2 regions of the Paenibacillus sp. DP01 genome follow, and region 1 is predicted to be linked to the other one. Evidence: a T-box and tRNA genes for the amino acid it is inferred to sense, from the RefSeq annotation. Region 1 holds a T-box; the other holds one or more tRNA genes.
The links. The T-box of region 1 lies ahead of ACH59B_RS19110 (valine--tRNA ligase). A T-box ahead of a tRNA ligase gene usually reads a tRNA of that ligase, here a tRNA-Val.

Region 1 (9,123 bases):
TAAGCCGTCCGATACTCCAGTTGCTTTGATCCGTTGGGGGACCCGCGCCGAGCAAGATACGCTAGTGGGTACGCTGGCGGATATTGAAGCCAAGGTGAAGGCAGCGAATTTTCAACCGCCCGCCGTCATCGTTGTCGGAGAAGTGGTCAATCAGCGTGAACAGTTAAAATGGGCAGAGGATATGCCTTTGTTTGGGAAGCGAATTTTGGTTACTCGCGCACGCGCGCAGGCCAGCAGTCTGGTTCACCGGATTGAGGAGCTTGGCGGCGAACCTTATGAGTTCCCAGTTATCCAGACCGTCGTCCCTTCGGACGAGCAGGCAAAACAGAAAATCAAAGAGGCGTTTGCGCGACTTCCTGAATATGACTGGGTGTTTTTTACCAGCGTTAACGGAGTGGAATACTTTTTCACTCATTTAAAGGAACAGGGCAAGGATGTACGTGCGCTATACAAAGCTCGTATTGCCGCAGTCGGACCAGCCACAGCAGACGCACTTCGAAAACACGGAATTGTAGCAGAACAGATCGAAGGTCCTTTTCAGGCAGAGGGATTGCTTGAAACGTTCGAGCAAGATTTGCAACCAGGGCAAAACGTATTTCTTCCAAGAGGTGATCTCGCTCGTTCATGGCTGCCGGATCAGCTGAGAGAGATGGGACTGCATGTGACCGAGGCTGATTTGTATCAAACGGTGCTGGCTGCCAACACACAGGATGATGAACTTCTCAAGCTGCTGGAGGAGCGTGCCATTCACGCGATTACGTTTACCAGTTCCTCAACCGTAACCTTTTTCATGGAAGCCCTCAGACAAATGGGGATCAGTGATCCAGTATCGCTGCTGGAGGGAGTTACGATCGCTGTGATCGGCCCCTTAACTGGTGAGACAGCAACCCAAGCCGGATTGACTGTCAGTTTGATGTCAGAGAAGGCGACCATTGAAAGTCTAATTCAATCGCTATGTGACTGGAAACAATCAAGTACGGTTATGACATTATAAATTTTATTTTTTACAAATGAATGTATAAAAAAATGGAGGTTTGTAATTATGAGTGTCCCTTTTACCAGACATCGTCGTTTGCGTCAGTCAGCTGCCATCCGCAGCATGGTGCGTGAAACGGTTTTGAATCCGTCTGATTTCATCCAACCGATCTACGTAACATTTGGTACTGGAGTGAAACAGGAGATTAGCTCCATGCCAGGTGTATACCGTTTTTCTCTGGATCGGCTGGAGGAAGAACTGAAAGAAATTAGTGAGCTTGGCATTCCTGCTGTGCTCCTGTTTGGCATACCAGAAACCAAAGACAGTGTAGGGACTTCAGCTTTTGTGGACAACGGTATTGTTCAGGAAGCTACTCGTTTGATCAAATCGCGTTATCCCGAACTGCTGGTCGTGGCAGATACTTGTTTGTGTGAGTTTACGGACCATGGACACTGCGGTATGGTACACATGCATGAGCATGATGGTGAAGTGTGCGGTGAAGTATTGAATGATGAATCTCTGGAGGTGCTGGTACGTACAGCCGTTTCTCAGGCCAGAGCCGGTGCAGATATTATCGCTCCTTCTAATATGATGGACGGTTTTGTACAGGCGATTCGGCAGGGACTCGATCTGGAAGGTTTTTCGCATATTCCAATTATGTCGTATTCCGTCAAATATGCGTCTGCTTTTTATGGTCCTTTCCGGGAAGCCGCTGATTCTGCGCCGCAGTTTGGTGATCGCAAATCCTATCAGATGGACCCTGCCAATGCACGTGAGGCGTTGCGGGAAGCGGAGTCTGACGTGATGGAGGGTGCAGACATGCTGATGGTGAAGCCTTCTCTTTCTTATCTGGATGTAATGCGCACCATTAAGGACCAATTTGATTTGCCTATGGTGGCTTACAATGTCAGTGGTGAATATGCAATGGTCAAAGCGGCAGCCCTCCAAGGCTGGATTGATGAAAAGGCGATGGTGCTGGAGATTCTGACAAGCATGAAGCGTGCCGGTGCAGATATGATTATTACCTATTCTGCCAAGGATGCGGCAAGATGGTTGAAGCAATAAGTGTATTTTTCAGAAGACAGGAGTGATTAGAATGATCGACGAACAACGAACGGTACGCAAGGATACGCGTTCCAAAGCAGCCTTTGATGAGGCAAAACAATATATTCCGGGTGGCGTAAACAGTCCGGTTCGAGCTTTTAAATCCGTGGGTATAACACCGGTATATATTGATCGTGGGGAAGGATCACGTGTATATGATATCGACGGTCAATCCTATATAGACTATGTATGTTCGTGGGGACCGCTTATTATGGGTCATGCGCACCCTGAAGTGGTTAAAGCCTTACAGGCTGCTGTTGTAAAAGGAACCAGCTTCGGAGCCCCAACGCTTGCGGAAACGGAAATGGCCAAGCTCGTATGTGAGCGTGTTCCTTCCATGGACATTGTTCGAATGGTCAACTCGGGAACCGAGGCAACAATGAGTGCGATCCGACTCGCGCGTGGATTTACGAAACGCAGTAAAATTCTTAAATTTGAAGGTTCTTATCACGGTCATGCAGACAGCTTGCTGATTAAAGCGGGCTCTGGTGTTGCGACCCTAGGTCTACCTGATAGTCCGGGTGTACCTGAAGTCGTGGCCACACATACAATCACTGTCCCTTATAATGATTTGGCGTCGGTGAAGCTGGCTTTTGAGAAATTTGGCGAAGAGATTGCTGCGATTATTGTCGAGCCAGTAGCCGGCAATATGGGTGTTGTACCGCCACAGCCTGGATTTTTGGAAGGTTTGCGTGAGGTAACCCGACAGTACGGAAGTCTGCTGATTTTTGATGAAGTGATGACTGGATTCCGGGTAGGACTTCATTCTGCTCAAGGGCGCTTTGGTGTGACGCCTGATCTTACGTGTCTGGGCAAAGTGATTGGTGGTGGCCTACCTGTAGGTGCATATGGCGGCCGTCGCGACATTCTAGAGCAAATTGCACCATCTGGCCCGATCTATCAAGCGGGTACGCTGAGCGGAAATCCGCTGGCTATGGCAGCAGGTTATTCGACGCTAAAATTGCTGACACCGGAAGTATATGATCGTCTGGAAGAGCGGGCAGCACGGCTTCAAGCCGGATTCGAACGTAACGCGCGAGAGCTGGGGATTCCTGTCACGATTAACCGTGTCGGTTCTATGGTGTGTCCGTTCTTCACAGACGAGAAGGTTGTCAATTTTGACACTGCTAAAACGAGTAATCAGGACCACTTCCGCCGTTACTTTACTGAAATGGTCAATGAGGGCGTTAGTGTAGCTCCATCTCAATTTGAGGGCATGTTCGTATCAGGTGTGCATACAGTTGAGGATATTGATGCGACCATTGAAGCGAACTACCGCGCGCTCAAACGTCTATGAGTTGGAAAGGCAGCTGGAAAAGAAGAGGACCGTGGCTGGAAGTCACACCAGGGCGAGAAATTGCAACTGATGAAAATCGCGCTGAAGCTGTGGACCGCTGGTTGCTGAACCGTCTGGGATTACCGGACAAGCTGTGGCGCAGGCTACGGCATGAAAAAGGGATTGAACTTACAGGGGACCGGCTGCGGCTGGCCCTTTTTCCTGTAGTGGACCTCGGCGTCATCCCACGTTGGTATGATTTGAAGATACTATACGAGGATGATTTTTGCTTGGTTGTACACAAACCAGCGGGGATGGCGGTCCATCCAGACGGTGGTGTAAAGGATGGTCCGCTAACATTGGATCATGCTGTCGCATCCTATTATGAAATCAACGACATTCATACAGCAGTACGGCATGTACATCGTCTGGATGTGGACACGACAGGCCCGGTGCTTTATGCCAAAAATGAATTTGCGTTGCTCAAGCTGGACAAACAAATGCGAGCTAAAGACATCGGTCGTCGTTATGTAGCTTTGGTACGAGGGAAAGTACCTCCATCGCTGCGGACGTTGGATTGGCCGATTGGCAAGGATAGGCATCATAAACAGCGCCGCCGTGTATCCCCAACTGGACAGAAGGCGGTTACCCATGTGGAAGTTGGAGAAGTATGGGGGAGTGGTCCGAATGCGGTCAGTCTCGTGTATCTGACGCTGGAGACAGGTCGGACGCACCAGATACGCGTACATCTTAGTCATGCTGGCTATCCTTTGCTTGGGGACGTATTATACGGCGGTCGTGCTGCTGATTTTGGCAGACAGGCCCTTCACGGAGAGCGCCTCACCTTCTGTCATCCGCTGAGCGGCGAAACGATTATCGTCGAGGATGCTTGGCCGGATGATTTTCAAAAGCTGCACAAACAGCTATAAAAGATGGCATGCCTTCTATTTTGGCGCATATACTTGAACCTAGAAACGGTTTGCAATATGGAGTTTCCGTGCGCCTGACACGAGTCAGAGGATGTGCGGAGGCTGCCCAAAGGAGGATGCCATCCTTGAATAAACAACAGAATGATCAGCCGCAAGGCTTGCGTTTTGATATTTATGAACGCATTCATTTGACGGAGGAAGCTGCCGGGATTGCCGAGTTGGAGGAAATTGAGCTTCTGCCACGCATTCAGGTTGTAACCCACGGCGACCATGCCGCTTTGCGAGGGCATTTGCTGCTGGAGGGCGTGTACCGCACACCTGAACAGATCACGAGCGAGCTTCATCATTTGATCCCTGTGGAAATTACCATTCCGCTTAACCGGGTAGGAAGATTGGAAGATATCTCCGTGGAGATTGAAAATTTTGATGTGGACCTGCTCTCTTTACGTAGTCTAAACATTACAGGGGTGCTTTCTTTGCATGGGGTGGAAAGCTCGCATGCAGAGGAGACTGCGGTTTGGCTGGATGAGGAATTTACTGTGGTGCATGCACCTGAACATCCGGCTCCATCTCTTTACGGCGCTGGAGAGCATCGTCACGAAGAGGCTTATTCTACCCAAGACTCGGTATACAACAACATTTCAGACCCGGAAACTTCATACAAAGTACCCGCACAACAAGAGTCAGCTTACTGGGAACAGTCGTCAGAGGATCAAGGGGAACAGAAGCCATCATTGGAGCATCAAGCTTATGATCCGATAGTAGATCCGAACCGATATTATGAGCCGTGGACGGGAAAAGTAGTTGAAGACAGCTCTTCCGAAGTTAAGCATGAGCAGGAGGCGTCGGAAGTGTGGGCATTTCAGCAAGAGGAAGCAGAGACGGAAGGGAACGAGCCCAAAGTATCCTCTGCATCTCCTAATGTAGCATACGACCCTTTGCTGTCAGAGCCACATTCTGCCACAGAGTCGGAGATTTATCTGGAGCCGCAGTTGGAAGCAAGTCAGGCGAATGACTTTGACTTCAGGCCTGAAGCGTCAGAACAGGTAAACCATGAAGTTCAGGATACCTTTACTGAGGAAAAGCCAGAGATGCGCGTGGCGCTTAACAGTAAAAAGAATGAAGGAGCAGACGAGCCGGACCCGGTTGTCTACTCATCATTGCTTCAATCCAGCCGTTCGGTGAAGGAAGCCGAACACCAGCAGCAGTTGGAACATGAACCGCAAGGTCAGGATCAGAAAGCCGAGGAAGAGCGTGAGGATGCCAAGTGGAAAAATCTTTTTTTCCATACACAGGATGAAACGCCTTTCCGCAAGGTGCGGTTATGCATTGTACAGCGCGAGGATACACTGGAAACGATAGCAGACCGTTATCAGCTCAGCACACGGGAGCTTCAATTGTATAATAGATTGGCAGAGCATCATGTAGAAGAAGGGCAGGTATTGTACATCCCTTGATTCGGTTGCTGAAACATGCGACCAAGTGCTGACTATCGTCAATGAGAAATGGGTGTTGACTATAGTCAATGGGAAATGTATGATGTGGTATAGTTATTGAAAGACTGAGATCGGGAAGAGTAGGCAGCAAGCCCTTCAGAGAGTGGAATTGCAGCGCTGTGAGGTTCCGCAGGAAGCTACTGGCCGAAGTCACCCGGGAGTCGCCTGTTTGAACGGTTCCTCATTTCATTCCTTCGGAAGGTAAGAGGTTCACGGTAGAATAAGGCCGGTCCGCAACCGTTATCTGCATAAAGTGTCACACCATGTGTAATGGATCAGTGGATACATGCACTAGGGGTGAAACAAAGGTGGTACCGCGAGAGAACAGCCTTTCGTCCTTTGAGGATGAAGGGCTTTTTTTATTTGCCAATTGAAAATCATGGAGGTATCCTGATATGTCAGAACAAGACAACAAGACAACCTTGGAAATGCCAACAACGTACGATCCCAAATCAGCAGAACAAAAATGGTACAAAACGTGGATGGAGAAGGGCTATTTCCGTGCCGGGCAACATCCAGAGGCAGAGCCTTTTACTATCGTTATTCCACCACCGAATGTTACGGGTATGTTGCATATTGGACATGCTCTTGACTTTACTTTGCAGGATATTATTATCCGCGCCAAGCGGATGCAGGGTTATGATGCCTTGTGGCTGCCAGGGGCAGACCATGCAGGTATTGCTACTCAAACAAAAGTAGAGCAGAAGCTACGTGAAGAAGGTTTGACTCGCTATGATTTGGGCCGTGAGAAGTTTTTGGAGAAAGTGTGGGAGTGGAAAGATCTTTATTTGGACAATATCCACAATCAATGGGAGAAAATGGGTTTTTCTCTCGATTATTCTCGTGAACGTTTTACATTGGATGAGGGACTGTCCAAAGCGGTACGCGAAGTATTCGTTAAACTGTACAAAAAGGGTCTGATTTATCGCGGTAAACGCATCATTAACTGGGACCCCGCTGCACGTACCGCATTGTCGGATATTGAGGTGGAATACAAAGAGGTGAACGGAAATCTGTATCACCTGCAATACCCTCTGAAAGACGGTAGCGGATTTATTACTGTAGCCACTACACGCCCTGAAACGATGCTGGGCGATACGGCTGTAGCTGTACATCCAGAAGATGAACGCTATAAGCAAATGATCGGCAAAACGCTTGTGCTTCCAATCATCGGGCGTGAAATTCCGGTCATTGCGGATGACTATGTAGATAAAGATTTCGGTAGCGGCGCGGTTAAAATCACACCGGCTCACGATCCGAATGACTTTGAAATGGGTCAACGTCACCAGTTGCCTCAAATTACGGTGATGGACGAGACGGGAACGATGAATGCTGAAGCAGGCAAATATCAGGGACTGGATCGCAGCGATTGCCGTAAGCAAATCGTCGCTGATTTGAAAGAGCAGGGTGTACTGATTCGTATTGAAGAGCATGTACACCAAGTAGGTCATAGTGAGCGTTCTGGCGTAGTTGTAGAACCTTATCTGTCGACGCAATGGTTCGTGGAAATGAAGCCTCTGGCAGCTAAGGCGATTGAAGCACAGAAGGCTGGCAACGGTGTAAACTTTGTACCGGATCGCTTTGAGCGTACTTATCTGCATTGGATTGAAAATGTGCGAGATTGGTGTATTTCCCGTCAATTATGGTGGGGACACCGTATTCCGGCTTGGTATGATGAGGAGACCGGAGAAGTTATTGTATCGGCGGAGGACCCTACCACTTTGCCTGAATATGCCGGTAGAAAGCTCAAACAGGATGAGGATGTACTCGATACTTGGTTCAGCTCTGCTTTGTGGCCGTTTTCGACCCTAGGTTGGCCTGAGCAGACAGAGGATCTCAAACGCTATTATCCGACGAATGTTCTGGTGACAGGCTATGACATTATTTATTTCTGGGTATCGCGTATGATCTTTACCGCGCTGGAGTTCACGGAAGAGATTCCGTTCAAGGATGTACTTATGCACGGTTTGGTTCGTGACGCGGACGGAAGAAAAATGTCCAAATCCCTGGGCAATGGTGTTGATCCGCTCGACGTGATCGACCAATATGGTACCGATGCAATGCGTTATATGATCTCCACCAGCAGCACACCTGGACAAGATCTTCGTTTCCGCTGGGAACGTGTGGAGCAGGCGCGTAACTTTGCCAATAAAATCTGGAATGCATCACGCTTTGCGCTGATGAATCTGGAAGGCGTCACTGCGGCAGATATAGACATTACTGGTGACTTGAGCACCGTTGACCGTTGGATTCTGCACCGTCTAAACGAAACTTCACGCGACATCACGCGTCTAATAGATGCTTATGAATTTGGCGAGACAGGCCGCCTTCTGTATAACTTTATTTGGGATGATTTGTGCGACTGGTACATTGAGTTTGCGAAGCTTTCCCTATATGGCGATAATGCAGAGGCGAAAAAGAAAACACAATCGGTACTTGCATACGTTTTGGATCGGACACTGCGCATGATTCATCCGTTCATGCCGTTTATCTCCGAGGAAATATGGCAGCATCTTCCGCATGAGGGAGAAACGATCACACTGGCCGCTTGGCCTGCTTACGATCCTGCTTTCGAGGATAAGGACGCGGTCGCTGAAATGAATTTGCTGATCGACGTGATTCGTGCTGTGCGCAATATCCGCGCTGAAGTCAACGTGCCGATGAGTAAAAAAATTGAATTGCTCATAAAACCCGGCGATCAAGCCGTTCTTGATATCATTAACCGCAATGGGGAGTATGTACGTCGATTCTGTAACACGTCTGAATTCGACGCAGGCTTAGAGTTCACCGCTCCAGATAAAGCCATGACATCTATTGTTAGCGGCGCAGAGCTATACCTGCCGTTAGCCGGACTGCTAGATATTGCCCAGGAAATTAGCAGACTTGAAAAAGAACTTCAGCATTTGAACAGTGAAGTGGAGCGCGTGGAGAAAAAACTCTCCAACCAAGGCTTTGTGGCGAAGGCACCAGCCAAAGTCATCGAGGAAGAGAAGGCCAAGCAAGCCGATTACTCAGATAAGCGCGCTAAAGTTATCGCACGTATTGAAGAACTCAAGGGATAATTTCACTCACAATAAAATGACCTGAAGGTGAAGAGGATGTCAGATACGATCAGGGGCGGCGACATAGCCCCTTTACAAAGTTATGATGAAGCAGTGGAATGGATTAATGGGTTGATTCCGTTTGGCATTAGACCCGGACTGGAGCGAATCGAACAGCTGATGAGTAGGCTGGGTGATCCGCAACGACATCTGAAATTTATTCATATTGCAGGAACCAACGGTAAGGGCTCGACTTGTGCCTTTCTAACCTCTGTGCTTCTGAAATGTGGATACGATGTTG
Region 2 (9,123 bases), 780 kb from region 1:
TGTAGGCACTTTCTTGTCCACCCGGCATAATGGCAGGACCATTCAAGGCACCTTCTTCACCACCGGATACGCCTGTACCAATAAAGCGAAGTCCTTTTTCCTCCAGCTCCTTGCTGCGGCGCTGTGTATCAGGGAAGTAGGCATTGCCTCCGTCTATAATAATGTCGCCCTTGTCCAGATGAGGCACAAGCTGTTCAATCGTGGCATCTGTAGCTTTACCAGCTTGAACCATGATCAGGATTTTACGGGGTGATTCCAGTGAGTTCACAAATTCTTCAATGGAGAAAGTACCCGTCAGTTTCTTACCTTCTGCTTCTTTGATAAGATCGTGCGTTTTTTCTGGAGAGCGGTTAAAAACCGAAACGGTGAAGCCTCTGCTCTCAATATTAAGGGCCAAGTTTTTACCCATTACCGCCAGGCCGATCACACCAATTTGCTGTTTTGCCATCTGGTTCCTCATCCTTTGCAACATATTTTGTATTCTATATCGCCGCTTTACCGCATTACACTTTATGTGAATCGGAACACGTGCACTTCTATTTTAACGTTTTTAGTGTCAGAAGTGAACCCCTGTCTAATCACAGATCAAAACACCCCATTTGCATGAGGTGTTCCGATGTACTACGCTTCCATCATCAGCAGTTGGTGAGATAGCGTTTGCAGGCGTTTGTGGCAATTCTCGATTTTAATCGTATCTTCCTCGGTCATGGCTGTGAACAGCTTCTCCAATTCATCGTCCACTTCCATTTTGAGCAGCAGCAGCCGGGTTTCCCCTTCATTGGAAGCGTACATATCTTCCATTTCCTGAGCGGACAGCACGGGTCCTTTCTGATAAATAACACGCTGCTTAAAGCCAGTAACCTCGACCAGACGAATGACCTCGCCGAACAAAATATTTTCTACCAAGATATGATGATCCTTGACTCTTTTGACAATGGCATGACCTCGAGTACTTCCAATTAGCTTCTCCAGCCACTCAGCCAGCTTGGCATCGCGGATTACATAATCTCCAGCCAGCTTATAGTGTCCTGTGCGCAATTGTTGAAAACGGAGCTTCACCAGCTTGCGCCCGGTTCTCACCGACAAAACCAGATACGACTCATCCTCGCTCCAGTACAGCGAATACCCTTCCGATATCAAATCCTTGATCAGATTATGGATATGCCGACGGCTAAACCGGAGCTCTAGATTGCAATATTCTACCTCACAGCCCTTGTTCACGGCATTCCCTCCTTTTTCAAGTCCGATTCAAGAAGTCCGGCTACAGCAAGCCTGCGGCTTTCCCGCTTGATCTTCCCTTGCTCTATTTTATACTTCATTTTATGTAAGGGTACTTGGTTATTTGACCTATTTTTATGAGTAACAGCGCACAATCCTACTTTTGCCTTATGTGCTTGTACCGAGCCTGGTCTAAAGACGGTCAAGCCCGCTGACATTATGCTATAATCGGACATAATACGCCACACGATATGGCTTAGCCTAGTTACAGGAGGAATAGGAATGACATTTAGTGGATTTACTGCAAAGGACTTTGATGTTTTTGAGATACCAGGATTGGAACCTCGCATGGAGGTGCTGATTCAACAGGTTCGGCCCAAGTTGGAGGCGATTGGCGAGGAGTTAGCCCCCTTCCTGACGGACTTATGCGGGGAGCCTATGCACGTTCACGTTGCCAAGCATGCACGACGCAAGGTCAATCCCCCGATCGATACATGGGTAGCCTGGGCGGCAAATAAACGCGGGTATAAGGCGTTGCCGCATTTTGAGGTAGGTATGTTCGCTTCCCATATATTCGTCATATTCGCAGTCATTTATGAAAGTCCGAATAAAATCACATTTGCCCAGGCGCTTGAAACCAACCTGAGCGATGTGCGATCTAACATACCAGGTCACTTTTACTGGTCCATGGATCATATGGCTCCACAAGGTACAGAACAGCAGCAAATGGACACTGAAGAGTTTCAAATCATCATTAACAAGCTGCAGCAGGTGAAAAAAGCCGAGGTCATGTGCGGGCTCCGCATTGATCGTAATGATCCTCTCGCTAGTGACGGAGCTGCGCTACTGCAGACAGTGCGTTCCACTTTTGAGCATTTGCTGCCACTGTACCGGATGTCTTTTCCAAAGGAATAGCTTCAGAATAAATGCGGCCCTGATCCACTTCTAAAAGCACCGTTCAAGCCTTAACAACGGTTTTTCTCCGTGGATTGCGCGCCAAAGCCAGATGGCAGCCAAACATGAGCAGCATCACGATCCCACTGATGATAAATGGAGCTGTGTGTCCAGCGCGGTCCCATAGCACTCCTGAAACGAGCGGACCGATAACCATGCCAGAGCCTTGGAGTGTTAAAAAAAAGCCCCATACTGTTGCACGCTCGCTTTCCGGAATCAGTTGGGCAAGAAACGTGTTCCATGCAGGCAAAATGAGCGCATATCCCAAGCCAATAATTGCTACGGATACAAACACAAGCGGGATGGTCTGTACTGTTGAAAAGAAAAATAGCGTGGTCCCGGCAAGCAAAAATCCGATGTGCAAAAAGTACTTGGTTCCAAGGCGATCCACCAGCTTGCCACAAGGGATCAATGCCAGCACAGTCACCCCACCGCCGGCAATCAGAAGCACGCTATACAAGTTCGGTGAAATTCCGAGATCCGTCCGCGCGTACAGCGTTAGCACAGGGCTGATCAAACCGATGACAAAGGACTGCAAAAACAGCGCAGGGTAAATTAACGGATTCACATTAAGCTTGGTTTTGAGCGTGCTGATCGTCTCCTGGATACCACTCAGCACTTGCCGCTTCTGCTTGGACTTCCCATCAGAAGATATGAGAGCGCTCTGTTCGAGGTCACCTTTGCCAGCAGACCTGTTCGTTCCAGGCAGCATAAGAGCAACCAGTAGTAATACAATACTGCATCCTATCAAAATCATGAACACCATACCGTAAGAGTGTCCGTAGTGGGATATGGCGAAGTTCATAACGAGTGGACCCAAGCCCGTTCCGCCCATGGACGCAATTTCCAGTGTTCCCATCGCTGCACCATTATTGTTATTAGGTCCGGACATTTCGGTCGTTCCGGTCATCACACACGGCCAGAGCGGAGATGTCCCCAGTCCTAGTAGCAGACACGCGATGACGAGCCACACAGGTTCCGTCAGTGCGCTTAGCATAATGATCGCTACAAGTGTAAACAACAACGCGGTTGACATCGTGCCACGGTAACCGAGCCGTTCAGCCATCCAGCCCGCCGGTGCCCGGAATGCATTGTCTCCGAAATACTGAAGCGAAAAGGCTAAACCGATAATTCCGGCCGACAGCCCCAACGTTTCTCCCATATATACCGGCAGGATCGATACCAGAAGAGATCCCTTCATAAATTCGACCAGAAACACCAGTATCCATAATTTGGCAAAAAAAGGAGTCCACAGCCGCTGCGAAGCTTTTTTTCGTCTAATTTGCTTCATCTATCCCACATCCTCCGCCTTTGTTTTTTGTCTATACATTCGGGGTTCTCCGCCTACTCCACTCTTTCGCAAATAAATGCGCCCTCAATCGCTTGCATTCCTACTTCAAACTGCTATACTCAATTTTGTTCTATTATCAATTGCACAGGATTGTCGAAATCCTGCATGAAAGGTTGTGACAACACTAATGAATCAAAGCAACACCCCGCTTTTTACTGCTTTGAAAAAGCATGCTCAGAGCAACCCGGTTCAATTTCACATCCCAGGTCATAAAAAGGGAGTGGGGGCAGATCGGGAATTTCGCGAATTTATGGGGGATAATGCTTTTTCCATAGATATGATCAATATCGCTCCATTGGACGATCTGCATCAGCCATCAGGCGTCATTGAAGAAGCTCAAAAGCTTGCAGCAGAAGCCTTCGGAGCTGATTATACTTATTACAGTGTACAGGGGACAAGCGGAGCCATTATCACCATGATTATGTCCATTTGTGTGCCAGGTGATAAAATTATTGTACCCCGAAATATACACAAATCCATAATGTCTGCCATCATCTTCGCTGGTGCGAAGCCGGTATTCATTTCTCCGGTCAGTGATGAGAATCTCGGTATTCACCACGGGGTTACAACCAAGTCCGTACGCCGGGCATTGGAACGTCACCCTGACGCCAAGGGCGTCCTTGTCATCAACCCGACATATTACGGTGTGTGCGCCGATTTGAAGGAAATTGTAGATCTCGCTCACAGCTATAATGTGCCGGTCCTGGTCGATGAGGCTCACGGAGTACTGATTCATTTTCACGCTGATTTGCCGATGTCCGCCATGGAGGCGGGGGCAGACATGTCAGCTACAAGCGTTCACAAGCTGGGTGGTTCTTTGACTCAAAGCTCGATACTAAATGTAAATACAAAAAACGGATTCGTTAATCCGCAGCGTGTACAAACTATTTTCAGTATGCTGACAACGACGTCCACTTCGTACATTCTGCTGGCTTCGTTGGACACATCCCGACGCAATTTGGCCCTTAATGGCCATGAAATCGCACAACGTGCTCTGGAATTAGCTGAATATTGCCGCGCAGAGGTCAACAAAATCGAAGGGCTATATTGCTTTGGCAGTGAAATTCTTGGCACGGAAGCTACCTATGATTATGATCCGACCAAAGTGACGGTTCATATTCGCCATTTAGGCCTTACCGGATATGATGTGGAAAATTGGCTGAGAGATCACTACAATATCGAAGTTGAGCTTAGCGATATGTATAATATTCTCTGTTTGGTGACTCCTGGTGATACCAAAGAGGAAATTGACATTTTATTAAAAGCTTTGCGCGAGCTGGCTTCACTGCACTATTCCACAGGTCAGCAGCATGAGCTGGTTGTAAAGATACCGGATATACCGCAGCTCTCCCTCATTCCGAGAGACGCTTTTTACGGAGATACGGAAATTGTACCCTTCAAGGAATCTGCTGGCCGTATCATTGCAGAATTCATTTATGTATATCCACCAGGCATCCCAATCCTATTGCCGGGCGAAGTTATTTCGCAGGACAATATTGATTATATTGTAGATCATGTGGAAGTAGGCCTGCCTGTTAAAGGACCTGAGGATCGAACGGTACATCAGGTGAAGGTTATCGTTGAAACTGACGCTATTTCTTAAACAATGGTCTGTTAGCATCTGCATGCAAAAAAATGTTGATGGTCAACAAAAAAAGCCCCCATTCGGGGGCTTTTCTAGTGTTTTGAAGAGCAAGAGCAGCTGCTGTATCCAATCTTATTCGTATTGGGCAACAAGCTCGCTATAAGCTGCTTCTACACGCTTCCACTCATCTTCGTCCTCAATATTGTAAAGCACCATTTCTTCGTTTTCTTCTTCCATACGAAGAATGATACCATCCGCTTCGGGATTGCCACGCTCAAGCAACAGAGCATACACGTGATCTTCTACGTCAAAGGTCTCTACCAGCACCATTTCTACATCTTTGCCATTTTCATCAGTTAGCGTAAGAACCATTTCTTCATGTTCGTGGTCATGATCGTGGTTGCAGGCTTCACCGTGTTCATGTTTGTGATCACTCATGGAAATACCTACCTTCAAATTGTTTTATTTTCCCTCGTATCGTAACATGATCAAGAGTGCAGGTCAATTTGTGGTATGCCTAATTTATCGCTGTGATGACTTTTTCGGATACCAGTGTATAACTACCGTCTTTACTTTCTTTAATGTAGAAACCGACTCGATAGTTCCCTGCTGTTTTGAAATCATACGTAAAGTCGTTCGTACGGAACCAGAAGTTATCCTTTTGCGCTCCTTTGATATCTTGGGACTGAATATCCTTTACATTGCCCGAAGGGTCGGTAATCGCTACTTTCACTCCGGAGATATCTGTTTTCAGGGTATCAATTTGGCTGAAAACATTAAATTTCACTTTGTTACCTTTATTCACGTTACCAAACACAGTATCTCCCTTGAACAGGAACATATGCACGTTTGGCTGGTCGAAGACAACTTTTCCACCAGAGGGATCAAAATTTACAAGCCCGTTAAAGTCACGGATAGGCACATAAGTTTTCCCATCAATGACAACTGCGCCATCTTTTGACACTTCTCCGTTAATAATCAACTGCACTTGGTCCTTGGCGGACTCCGCCGAAATGACGGTCCCTCCCATTATTGAAAAGGCCATCACTAGGGCCATGACTTTTCTCCATTTCATACTACATATCCCTCCATCGTTATCTGTTAAAAACCATCTGTCGTACATTTATACCTAGCTCAGCCGCACAAGTTGCGCTGTGTTTCACAAATTGTCCAAAGTTTTTACATAAGGAGCCAAATCTTTAGTTCCTGCAGCCTAGATGTTAAAATACGATTGTAGAGTGTCTTATAACACATCGTCTGGAGGGTGAATCCATAATGGGCCTAACGATACAGATGCTTGGTACAGGTAGCGCCTTTGCCAAGCATTATTACAACAACAACGCGCTGCTGGATAGCGGGGAAGGCAAGCTGCTGATCGATTGCGGTACAACCGCATCTCTAGCATTACACCAGATGGGTGTCCCTTTGCCTGATATTGACGCTATTTTAATCACACATATTCACGCAGATCATGTCGGAGGCCTAGAGGAATTCGGTTTTCAAATGAATATCCTCCATCGTCGCAAACCTCTGCTTTATATCGCCGAACCATTAATCCATCCTTTATGGGAGCATACGCTCAAGGGCGGCATGTCACAGCAAGGTATGATTGACAAGCTTGAGGATGTATTTGAGGTAAATGTCATAACCCCTGACGTACCCACCACCTTAGTACCGGGTATCCAGGTAGAGCTGATCCCTACACGGCATATTCCTGGTAAAAACAGTTACTCTTTGTTCATTAATGATCGTCTTTTTTATAGTGCGGACATGGTTTTTGATCCCGATTTACTTCATCATCTGGTGCATGAACGGGGATGTCGAAGCATCTTACATGAGGTTCAATTACAAGGTGCCGGAGAAGTCCATACAACGTTAGATGAGCTGCTAAGCTTGCCAACACCTCTTCAAGAGCAAATTCATCTGATGCACTATAGTGACGATATGGAACAATTTAGGGATAAGGCAGGGATTATGTCCTTTCTGGAGCAGCAACGAGTATATCCGCTAGCAGAATTGGAACGTGCAGAGTAACCGAGCTAAAGGGAGTATTAACAATTAACAAAAAGCCGCCCGACTTTCCTACAAAGGATAGCTAGGCGGCTTGCTGCATATTTTTTGTATCAATGATAAGCTTGGACGTTAATGTTGCGAGTCAAGGTCAGAACAACGGCAGTTGATCTAGGTTATTAGAAGGATCTCCATCGGCATCCCCTCGAATTCGTTTGCTTCCATCCTTGGCCTTGAACACGTTGACGCCTGCAATTGAACCTGCTTCAATCTCGTTCAACGCTTGGCTATAATCCAAAATCCGTCCAGTAGACGTCTGAAATGACGCAAGATCGCCATCCCCGTTTTTACGTACTGCCGTAATTTGTTCTCGTTCTGTATTAGCCATGCTGCATCGCTCCTTATCCATAGTATAGTGGAGGAACTTTTACTAGCATGCGCATTGTACAGCTTTGTATACACCCTGTGCCTCGACTACAACTTTTTACGCATACGTACATGCGGTATTCCCGCATCATCAAAAGGTTCATCGGAGATCGTTTCATAGCCAAGCTTTTCGTAAAACTTCTCAGCTTGACATTGAGCATCTAACAACGAGTATCTCAGCCCAAGTTCACGTGCACGTTCCTCCAGTGCTAGCAGTAATACACGTCCATAACCTGCTGCACGATGCTCCTTGAGAACGGCAATACGTTGCATTTTAGCTGTCTCTTCATCATAATATGTCAGCCGACCAGTAGCCACCATTTCCCCATGTTCACAAATTAGCAAATGATGGGCGGTATCTCCCAGCTTGTCATAATGATCAATTTCAAGATCCAGAGGAACCTTCTGCTCTTCGACAAACACTTTGGTACGGATCAATATTGCCTTCTGCAGTTGCTCTTCTGTTGTTACAGTTATAATTTCTGCGGCCATCATCAGTTCCTCCTATCCTTAATTTCAAATGTAAACTCACTAAATTTGAATTATATATATAAATAGTCATGAAGTACAGGCTGATTTCTATCTTTTCACTTTACATATATGGTTAATACATGATATTATCTAGTAACTACAGGACGGTAGCTCAGCGGGAGAGCATTATCTTGACAGGGTAAGGGTCATGGGTTCGATCCCCATCCGTCCTATACCGACCCCCCCTTGATTTATAGGGGGGGTTCTTATTTTTATAAACTCATATCCGATACGAAATATGGCTCTGATACGAATTTAATACGAATCACTTTTTGATACAAAAAAGCAGCGGCTAAGATCCGCTGCTTTCGTTGTTTTGGAACACATCAAAATTAGTACCATCATGCCAGTTACGAAATACCAATTTACTGATATATATTTCCCTACCAGAAACTCGTAGGTCTTTTTTGGGCTCATCTTCATTATTTCCTCAACATACTTGGGGCGCAGAGTCATAGGGTATTGCGCCCAATCATTAGCCACTTTAATTTCGTTCATTTTCCCACTCTTTCTCTACTCCTTCTCAACAAGAAGGTTCATAATAGAAGCAAACTTATTATATATCTTGTATTTCTCAAGAACTGCCTCTACAGCAGCCTGTGTCCGTTTCCGGTCGATCTCAGGAGAGAGGCTGCGCAGGACAATGGCAGAAAGAGTTCCAAAAAGAGTTCCAGAACGAATCGAAAATGACAAGCAGTATTCATAAATCCAAATCCAAAGCAATACGCGTATCAAATCCGCCAATAACCTCAATAGCGGGAACTTTTTCTTTTGACACTGCCACTATTGCAGGTTCATACCAGTAATCAATACCGCTGCTCACCGAACCAGTTCGGAGTAAACAGCCATTTAGAGTACGTAACATCATGCTAGAGGGGCACAATCGTCCACTAGTAACATACATCATTTACTGTATAAAAAATTCAACAGTATTATTTGTGCAAGATACCTGCAGTTCGTAGCCTACAAATCCAAGAATTAAAGTCTGCGACCAGACCTGCCACATCCGTAGCCTCGCTATTGTCCTGTGCTGCTGCCTGCTTCACTG

Region 2: it has a tRNA-Val gene. The T-box ahead of ACH59B_RS19110 (valine--tRNA ligase) is inferred to sense a tRNA for this amino acid. The anticodon was not compared.

The regions. Positions count from the first base shown of each region.
Region 1 is NZ_CP173059.1:4,358,201-4,367,323, reverse strand. It holds gene cobA (uroporphyrinogen-III C-methyltransferase) at 1-994, shown strand, start outside; gene hemB (porphobilinogen synthase) at 1,043-2,041, shown strand; gene hemL (glutamate-1-semialdehyde 2,1-aminomutase) at 2,073-3,377, shown strand; gene ACH59B_RS19120 (RluA family pseudouridine synthase) at 3,374-4,285, shown strand; gene ACH59B_RS19115 (LysM peptidoglycan-binding domain-containing protein) at 4,411-5,742, shown strand; T-box leader at 5,840-6,124, shown strand; gene ACH59B_RS19110 (valine--tRNA ligase) at 6,177-8,843, shown strand; gene ACH59B_RS19105 (folylpolyglutamate synthase/dihydrofolate synthase family protein) at 8,880-9,123, shown strand, end outside.
Region 2 is NZ_CP173059.1:3,574,087-3,583,209, forward strand. It holds gene gndA (NADP-dependent phosphogluconate dehydrogenase) at 1-448, opposite strand, end outside; gene ACH59B_RS15785 (hypothetical protein) at 622-1,221, opposite strand; gene ACH59B_RS15790 (YktB family protein) at 1,501-2,133, shown strand; gene ACH59B_RS15795 (MFS transporter) at 2,177-3,463, opposite strand; gene ACH59B_RS15800 (aminotransferase class I/II-fold pyridoxal phosphate-dependent enzyme) at 3,651-5,126, shown strand; gene ACH59B_RS15805 (DUF1292 domain-containing protein) at 5,241-5,546, opposite strand; gene ACH59B_RS15810 (hypothetical protein) at 5,626-6,183, opposite strand; gene ACH59B_RS15815 (MBL fold metallo-hydrolase) at 6,384-7,142, shown strand; gene ACH59B_RS15820 (DUF3892 domain-containing protein) at 7,270-7,506, opposite strand; gene ACH59B_RS15825 (GNAT family N-acetyltransferase) at 7,593-8,036, opposite strand; tRNA gene ACH59B_RS15830 (tRNA-Val) at 8,177-8,248, shown strand; gene ACH59B_RS15835 (head fiber protein) at 9,008-9,123, opposite strand, start outside.